Linked DNA regions of Syntrophotalea carbinolica DSM 2380. The protein of the gene in region 2 interacts with the protein of the main gene of each other region in a pairwise test. Links are inferred from orthologs where the notes say so. Each region holds a gene or a part of one and is shown on either strand. Other genes may lie near its edges.

Region 1 (5,117 bases), 540 kb from region 2 along the record:
CGGGCTCGCAAACCGTCTTCCAGTGACCAAGATCCCGGAGGTGTTTTCGCAACGCGACCAACAGCAAAAATGCCACCCCGACACCGGCGAGATTCTTGAAAGGATAACCGCAATCCGGGCGGGATGGATTGACAATGGCAAGGGCCGCAGGTAGCGTTTCCGGAACCTGATGATGGTCGGTTATGATCAGATCCAGCCCCAGTTCAGCCGCCCGCATGGCCTGTGCGTGCGCGGAAACACCGCAGTCCACGGTCACCGCAAGAGTCGCGCCATGGGTCGCGCAATCTTCCAGGGCCGCGGCGGAAACGCCGTAGCCGTCCTTGAGACGCAGCGGAATATGATAGGAAACCCGGGCCCCGAAGGCCCTCAGGGTTTCAACCAGCAACGCTGTACCGGATATGCCGTCGACGTCATAATCGCCGTGCACCGCAATCTTTTCGCGGTTGCACACCGCCTGCGCAAGGCGCTCTACGGCCTTGTCCATATCGGCCATCAGGCAGGGATCGGGCATACTGGACAGTTTTGCCTGCAAAAAGGCTTGCACCTCATCGAGGGAGCCAAGCCCGCGCCGCAACAGCGCTTCCGATGCAAGTCGCGACAGGCCCAGGCATTGCTGCAAAGCCACGGCATCGAGTTGTTCGCTAACGTCTCGCTCTAACCAGAGCGTGTCGGATGCTTCACTCATATTTCCTCGGATCGATCGGTACGCACCAAAAGTGAAAGGGCCGGAAGGGTTTCCCCCCCCGGCCCCATTTTTACCAGTAACGGCAACCCGCAATCAAGGTGCCTTGACGGCCGCCTGCTTGCGATTCTTGTAGTCATCCCAGAACAGCAACACGGGGCTGGCAACAAAAATCGACGAATAGGTTCCGACCACCACCCCGACCAGCATGGCGAATGCGAAGTTGTGGATGACACCGCCACCAAACAGGAACAAGGCCAGGATAACCAGCAGCGTCGTTCCGGAGGTAAGAATGGTCCGGGACAGGGTTTCGTTGATACTGGCATTGACCCTGGTGGGGAATTCCTCCTTGGTCGATTTCGCGCAGTTTTCGCGGATGCGATCGTAAACGATAATGGTGTCGTTCAGAGAGTAACCGATGATGGCCAGAAAAGCGGCGATGATCGGCAGATCGATCTCCTTGTTGAACAAGGAAAACGCGCCAAGGGTGATAAGTACATCGTGCAGCAGGGCGATGATGGCACCCACGGCGAACTTGAACTCGAAACGAATGGTGATATAGATCAGGACGCCGACCATGGCAAAGACAATGGCCAGCAGACCTTTTTTGCGCAAATCCTTACCGACCTGCGGACCGACCATTTCCACCCTGCGGATTTCAACGGTACCTTCACCGTAGGTTTTTTCCAGGTGAAGGCGAATCTCATCAGCAAGCCCCTCGAGCTCGGAACTGGTATCCTGGGCGCGCAGCAGAAATTCATGGGAATCTCCCTCGAAGTTCTGCACCAGCAAACCCTTCATATCCATCTCCTTAAGAGCGGACTTGATCTGGGCTGCCTTGGTCGCTTCGGTAAACTTGACCTGAATGAGGGTTCCCCCGGAAAAATCGATACCGTAATTGGGACCGCCCTTGACGACCAGAGAACCCATGCCCACTACAATCAGCACCAGAGAGAAGATCAGCGCCAGTTTGCGCCAGCCGACAAAATTTATATTGATATCATGCTTGATAACCTGCATGCCGTCCTCCCTAGATACTCAATCGCTTGACCTGGTAGCGTTCCAGGAAAAAGTCGAAAATAACACGTGAGACGAATATCGCCGTAAACAGCGACGCGGCAATCCCGATGGACAGGGTCACGGCAAAGCCTTTGACCGGACCGGTGCCGAACTGAAAGAGCACCAAAGCAGCGATCAGGGTCGTGATATTGGCATCCATAATGGTCAAAAAGGCTTTACTGTAGCCGGCCTCCAGGGCATTGCGGGCACTCTTGCCGAGCCGCAACTCCTCACGGATACGCTCATAAATGAGCACATTGGCATCCACCGCCATCCCCAGAGTCAGCACGATACCGCCGATACCTGGCAGCGTGAGACTGGCCTTGCACAGACTCAGCATGGCCATAATGAACACCAGGTTGAGTACCAGGGCCAGGTTGGCCACCAGGCCGGCGAGGTTGTAATAGATGCCCATGGCCAGCACCACCGCCACGCAGCCGATAATGACCGACCAGATACCACGATGGATGGAATCCAGACCGAGGGAGGGACCGACGGTGCGATTTTCAAGGATGGTAACCGGCGCAGGCAATGATCCGGCCCGCAGTACGATGGCCAGATCGGTGGCCTCCTGCTCGTCGAAGGAACCGGAGATCTGCGCGCTGCCGCCGGAGATCCGTTCGCGGATAAACGGCGCGGAATAAACGGTATCGTCAAGCACGATGGCCATGCGCTTGCCGACATTGGAAGCGGTTATCTGGTCGAAACGCTTGGCACCGACAGCATTGAAGTCGATCGATACGTAGGGTTCGTTGAATCGGGGGTCTATCCGCACCTGCGCATCGGAGACCAGATCGCCGGTAAGCACGGTTTTGTCGTAGACCACCAAGGGCGTCTGGGTGACCGCGCCACTGCGCCGGTCAACCTGTCTTTCGTAAAGCAACTGGGTACCGGGAGGCAACACCCCTTTGGCCGCAGCCTGCAGATCGATGTTTTCCGCAACCATCTTGAATTCGAGCAAAGCGGTTTTGCCGAGCAGGTCCACGGCCCGCCGGGGATCCTTGATGCCGGGCAACTGAACCAGAATACGGTCGCTGCCCTGCCTTTGCAGAACGGTTTCACTGACGCCGAATTGGTCGATGCGGTTACGTAAGGTCTCGAGAGCCTGCTTCACGGCATTATCCTGGATGGACGCCACGGCAGAAGAGGAAAAGCGGAAATATTTTTCGATATAACCGCCCTGAGTTTCCAATGTTAAAGGCTCCAGATCGCGATAGCCGCCGTCGGCCATAAAGGCATCGACCTGCTTGCCGGCCTCGTCGTCATAAACAACGACAACCAAGCGATCGTTACCCACCCGGGAGACGCGCTTGAAAATGATGTCTTTTTCTTTCAGCTCGGTTTCCACCTGGTCGACGATGCCGTCGATCCGGCTTTCGACCGCTTTTTCGACATCAACCCCGAGAACCAGGTGCATGCCGCCCTGCAGATCGAGTCCGAGATGCAAAGGGTCGAAGCTCTTCTTCAGCCAATCAGGGGAACTGTTGGGAAACAGAGTCGGCATTAAAGCCAACAATGACAGAGCGAGGCAGAACAGTACAACCCCTCCCCGCAGCTTGATGCTCTTGGACATGGCTTTTCACTACTCCTTTCGCAATCAATGGCAACACGTCGTCCGACAATCCCCCGCGAGTTGAGTATTCCGGCAGGAGGTCCTGCCGAATCTCAATAACGCTCGCAGCAAGCGTCAGCGCCGTAAATAAGAATCTCTTCCCGCCCGCAATGGCAACATGCAAAAGCAACAGGTCGGATCCGCCGAAAGGGTTACCCCCTGAGGCTTAATTCTGCCCAACACTTACAATAGAGGAACGATTCATCTTGATTTTGACACCGGTGGCAACTTCCAGGGTGACGATTTCATCCTGCACGCTGGCCACTTTGCCATGAATGCCGCCGGCGGTAACGACCATATCGCCGACCTTGAGTGCATCCACCAGGTTCTTATGCTCTTTGGCGCGTTTTTGCTGGGGACGAATCAGCAAAAAGTAAAAAATACCGAACATCAACACCAGCATGATGACCGTTCCGTAGGGATTGCTTTGACCACCGGGAGGGGCCGCCATGGCATGTGCTTCGGAAATCCAGAACATAATCAGCTCCTTTAGTTTGAAGTTTCGATCTTCGAGGTTGAGTTTATGAGCAGACTAACATAAATGCAAGAACAGTCTCCGACTTTTTCAAACCGACAGGCCGCCATCGTTTCTACGTCGGTAAAAATCCGCACGGAAGGCTTCGAACCGGTCCTCTTCGATGGCAACACGTGCCTGCGCCATCAAATCCAGATAGTAGTGAAGGTTATGCCGGGTATTGAGCATCGAAGCCAGGATCTCGTTGCTTTGAAACAGGTGCCGCAGATAGGCACGGCTATAATGACGGCAGACATAGCATCCGCAGTCAGGGTCGATGGGACCGTCGTCGTCGGCGTAACGCGCCTGTTTGATGCTGATCTTGCCGAAAGACGTAAACAATGTTCCGTTGCGGGCATTGCGTGTCGGCATGACGCAATCGAACATGTCGACCCCACGGGCAATGCCTTCAATAAGGTTTTCCGGCGTCCCTACCCCCATGACGTAACGCGGCCGGTTGTCAGGCAACAGCGGCAGGGCCACATCCATCATCTCGTACATACGCTCGGCTTCTTCGCCGACGGACAGGCCGCCAAGGGCATAGCCGTCAAAGCCGATCTCCATGAGCTGCTCGGCACTTTGGCGGCGCAGATCGGCATGCATGCCTCCCTGTACAATACCGAACAGGGCTGAACCGTCCTGTGCGCTGCGGGCTTTTTTGGATCGCTCGGCCCAGCGCGTTGAAAGGGCCGTAGATTCGGCGACATACTCGCGCGAAGACGGATAGGGAATACATTCATCAAAGACCATGATGATATCTGACCCCAAAGCCTCCTGCACGGCGATAGACAGCTCCGGCGTAAGGATCTGATGGGAGCCGTCAAGATGGGACTGAAAACGTACACCTTCTTCGCTTATTTTGCGCAATTTCCCGAGGCTGAAAACCTGAAAACCGCCGCTGTCCGTCAAAATCGGTCCGTCCCAGTGCATGAAACGGTGCAAGCCGCCTAATCGCCTGACACGTTCATGGCCTGGCCGCAAAAACAGGTGATAGGTGTTGGCAAGTATAATCTGAGCGCCTTCTTCCTTCAACTGCTCCGGCAAAATAGCCTTGACCGTACCCTGGGTACCTACCGGCATAAACACGGGCGTTTCGACCACGCCTCGCCGAGTGATCATCCTGCCGCGGCGGGCTCTGCTGGTGGTATCTTGTTTTAAAAGTTCAAATCTGAAATCGGTCACAGATCACATTTCTCTCTAAAAGACGATCGAAGGAAACATTCGGAGACATCTCCGGACTTCGACATGGG
Region 2 (4,180 bases):
AAGGTGTCCCCTTCAAGCGAAACGGCCAGCGCGGGTACCCCCATCAAGGTCGCCTCCATAGCGGCACAAACGGTACCGGAGTAAGTAATATCGTCACCAAGGTTGGCACCGCGATTGATGCCGGCAACAACCAGGTCGGGCACCGATGAAAGTAACCCGTGAATACCGAGGTTAACGCAATCGGTAGGTGTCCCGTCAACGGCAAAAACGCCGGGTCGCAATTCGTCAGCACGTAAGGGAGCATGAAGGGTTAGCGCATGGCCAATGGCGCTGCGATCTCTATCGGGCGCGACAACCACGACCTGACCCAACCCGTGCAGGGAATCGGCCAGGGCTGCGATGCCGGGGGCATGGACACCATCATCGTTGGTTACCAGGATCAGCAATAAACGCCTCGTGGGAAGGTTTTAGTTATGCAGAAGGTATGAAATCAAAAACGGCCCCTGGAGTCACGGCTCCAGCGAGGCTCTTAATTGCAGTAAGTCCCGACGTATGTCGCGCAAAAGTTCAACAGCCTCCTCCGGATTAACCGAGGAGGCTGCCTTTTCGGAACCAGCCTGTTTGGCTAATATTTTTTTTGCACCGGCGATCGTATACCCTTGTCCGTACAGGATATCTTTCAGGTTAAGAACGAATTCGATATCGTCGCGTCGATAAAGTCGCTGCTTACCCTGACTTTTAACCGGGCGAATTTGTCGGAACTCGGATTCCCAGTAACGCAGGACATGAGGCTTGACGCCTGTCAACTGCGCCACCTCACCGATCTTAAAGTAAAGCTTATCAGGGATGGATACCTGCATAAAGGGCCCAGGGCGAGCAGAATCAGTCCTGCTCGTTAATAGCTGCCTTAAGTACCTGACTCGGCTTGAAGGTCAGAATATTACGGGAGCTGATTTCTATTTCTTCGCCAGTCTGTGGATTACGCCCGCGGCGGGTAGCTTTTTGCTTGACGACAAAATTACCGAATCCGGCAAGTTTGATCTTTTCACCCTTTTCGAGGGTGTTCTTCATAAGATCAAATACCATCTCAACGATATCTGAAGATTCCTTTTTAGAAAACCCGGTCTTCAGATAAACTTTTTCCACCAGATCAGCCTTAGTCATGGCCACGTCCCCCTTTTGAACCACAGATACTTGAATTCACGCGTTTTTTTATATCACAGGGACTTTCCCTAAGCAACCGATTTTTAGCACTGAGACATTACAGCCTGCTGGACAAACTTGCCCCTGCCACGCGAAAAACAAATCGATTGCCGCAATCATCACCAATTCCCAGGAGCAAGCCCCCATCCGTTCCGACCGGAATCTCCGGGATGTCATCAGGCATAGCCAAAGAAATAAGAAGCCGGCCGCACCTCGGGTTACCCTCCTTAAGCAAGGAGATTTAGCGTATTTCGGCCCCGAGTTTGGCGATCAGCGCCTTAACAATCTTATCATGGGCTTTTTGGATTTCTTCATCCTTGAGCGTTCGATCGTCACTGCGGTAACGCACCCGGATGGCCAAACTCTTCTTGCCTTCGGGAATCCCTTTACCCCGGTATACGTCAAACAATACGATATCCTCTACCAGCTTGCCTGTGGACCGGTTCAATACCTCGGAGATTTCACTGAAGGGGATGTCTTCATCGACCAGAAAGGCACTGTCTCTGGCAACTTGCGGAAACCGGGAGAGTGCACTGAAACCACCATGACCGCCGGCCGCCATAAGCAACTGCTCGAAATCGAGATCCAGCAGATAAACAGGCTGGTCGATATCAAAAGCGGCCAACACCTTGGGATGAACTTCGCCCAGAGTGCCCAATACTGTCTTTTTCTGCTTCAAGGTACAGGATTTACCAGGGTGGAGAAAGTTCTCACTGGAACTTCCATCCCAGGTCACTTTGGCGACATTAAAGCTGTCCAGGATCTGTTCAACGACCCCTTTAAGATCGTAAAAATCGACTTTTTCGTCATTCTGCCTCCAGCCTTCCTGTTCGCGACGACCACACAAAACGGCACAAAGTCGCCACTTTTCGATAGGAAGCACATCGTCCGTATGCGTCAAGAACACAGGGCGCAGCTCGAACAGATGCAGGTCGCTATTCTGATAAGCCACATTCCGCGTAACGCATTCCAACAAGCTGGGCACCAGACTGGTACGCATAACCGACTGATCTTCAGTCAGAGGATTGAGAATTTTAACCGGTTCCCGACGCGGGTCATCGTCCGACAGCTCCAGGCGATCCCAGGCCTCTGGCGCCACAAAAGAGTAATTAACCGTTTCGTTAAAGCCGGCAGCAACCATGACGTCGCGCAAACGTTTAACTTCCCTCAAATGCTGCGGAGGAAGATGACAGAGCATACGACCGGCGGGCATCGTCACAGGGATATTGTCATAACCGTTAAGTCGTGCCACCTCTTCAACCAGGTCGATATCTCTTTCCAGGTCGGGACGAAAAGACGGTATGGTGACCACCAGTCGGTCGATGTCTTTTTCTTCAACCGGTTGCACCTCCAGGCCGATAGAGAGCAAGTGAGCCTGAATATCATCCATCCCCAGCTTAAGGCCGAGGATTTCATTGACACGCTGAACGGCCAAGGTCACCTTGCGTTCGGCCAACGGACGGGGGAATTCGTCTATCATCCCCTTGCAAACGACACCTCCGGCGACCTGAACGATAAGCGCGGCAGCCTTATCCAGAGCAACCGGCACCATAGCGATATCGGCGCCACGTTCGAACCGATGGGACGCCTCGCTGCGCAACGACAGGCGTTTGCTGGTCCGACGAATGGCCAAGGGATTGAAATAGGCGCTTTCAAGCAGGATATCAACCGTTTCAGCCACAACCTCGGAATTTTCGCCACCCATAACGCCGGCCAAAGCAACTGCCCCCTGGCCATCACAAATCACCAGGTCGCTTTTTTCAAGACTGCGACTGACGCTATCGAGAGTGGTAAACTGTTCCTTGCTGGCGGCGCGTTTTACAACGATGCGCCCTTCGGCCAGGCGCTGATAATCGAAAGCATGCAGCGGATGCCCCAATTCCATAAGGATAAAGTTGGTTACGTCAACGACATTGTTAACCGACCGTTGCCCCACCGACTCCAATTTCCTCACCAACCAGTCCGGAGAAGGCCCGACCTTTACACCGCGAATCAGACGAGCGGCGTAGCGCGGGCAATACTCTGCATCCTCAATGGTTACCGAAGTAAGCGCCCGGGTCGACTCATCCCCCTCGGACAAAGGAGGTAAATTTACGTTCAAAGAACGTCCGCACATCGCGGAAACTTCCCTTGCCACCCCCAGTACGCTGAGACAATCGGGACGATTGGGGGTCAATCCAAGCTCGTAACGAACATCCTTAAGCCCCAAAACTTCGAACACGGGTTGCCCAGGCTCACAATCGGGAGACAGGATCATGATACCGTCGGAATCTTGAGCAAGCCCAAGTTCTTTTTCAGAGCAGAGCATCCCGAACGACTCCATGCCGCGAATCTTGGACTTTTTAATTTTAAAATCGCCAGGCAGGACGGTCCCCACCGTGGCTAACGCGACGACATCTCCAGCCTTATGGTTGGTTGCACCGCAAACTACCTGCACCGTATCCTGACCGTAATCCACTTGACAAACAGTCAACTTATCGGCATCGGGATGCTTATCGACGGAAACCAGTCGAGCAGTCACGACGCTGTCAAGACCCTCACCAATAAAATCCATACTATCGACTTCAAGACCGGCCATGGTCAAGCGATGGGCCAATTCATCCGGACTCATTTCAAAATCGACAAACTCTTTCAACCAATTATAGGTAACGATCATAACAGCGATCCTCTGAAATAATTATAGGTGCACAGGAAACGAAAAAGCTCTTAGAACTGACGCAAAAACCGTACGTCATTTTCGAAGAAGAGTCGCAAATCATTGACCCCGTATTTAAGCATGGCAATGCGTTCCACACCCATACCAAAAGCAAAGCCGCTATAAGTTTCGGAATCATAATCGACCGACTTGAACACTTCGGGATCGATCATGCCGCTGCCAAGAATTTCCAGCCAGCCGGAATTCTTGCAAACCCTGCACCCCTTCCCTTTGCACATCACACATTGGATATCGACTTCGGCACTCGGTTCGGTGAAAGGGAAAAATGAAGGACGAAACCTTACATTCAGACCTTTGCCGAAAATCTGGGACAAAAAGCTG

Evidence for each region. Proteins that work in one complex are often made in the same cells at the same time.
Region 1: the proteins of pheT (region 2) and secD interact in binary tests that used the Escherichia coli proteins (3 or more experiments, as listed by UniProt). The link is inferred for Syntrophotalea carbinolica DSM 2380 from one-to-one orthologs.

Annotation. Positions count from the first base shown.
Region 1 is NC_007498.2:2,205,079-2,210,195, forward strand. What follows is about bases 1,014-3,961. They hold secD (protein translocase subunit SecD), read right to left. Parts: upstream 3,315-3,961; coding sequence 1,713-3,314; downstream 1,014-1,712. Other genes in these bases: secF (protein translocase subunit SecF), read right to left, coding at 1,014-1,702; yajC (preprotein translocase subunit YajC), read right to left, coding at 3,520-3,831; tgt (tRNA guanosine(34) transglycosylase Tgt), read right to left, coding at 3,919-3,961. In the rest of the region: single-stranded-DNA-specific exonuclease RecJ, read right to left, coding at 1-685; more of secF, read right to left, coding at 779-1,013; more of tgt, read right to left, coding at 3,962-5,049. UniProt on the Escherichia coli protein: Part of the Sec protein translocase complex. Interacts with the SecYEG preprotein conducting channel. SecDF uses the proton motive force (PMF) to complete protein translocation after the ATP-dependent function of SecA.
Region 2 is NC_007498.2:1,670,254-1,674,433, reverse strand. Bases 1,093-4,180 are described here. They hold pheT (phenylalanine--tRNA ligase subunit beta), read right to left. Parts: upstream 3,800-4,180; coding sequence 1,385-3,799; downstream 1,093-1,384. Other genes in these bases: pheS (phenylalanine--tRNA ligase subunit alpha), read right to left, coding at 3,850-4,180; PCAR_RS08015 (integration host factor subunit alpha), read right to left, coding at 1,093-1,104. Also shown: 5'/3'-nucleotidase SurE, read right to left, coding at 1-386; PCAR_RS08020 (MerR family transcriptional regulator), read right to left, coding at 450-800; more of PCAR_RS08015, read right to left, coding at 823-1,092.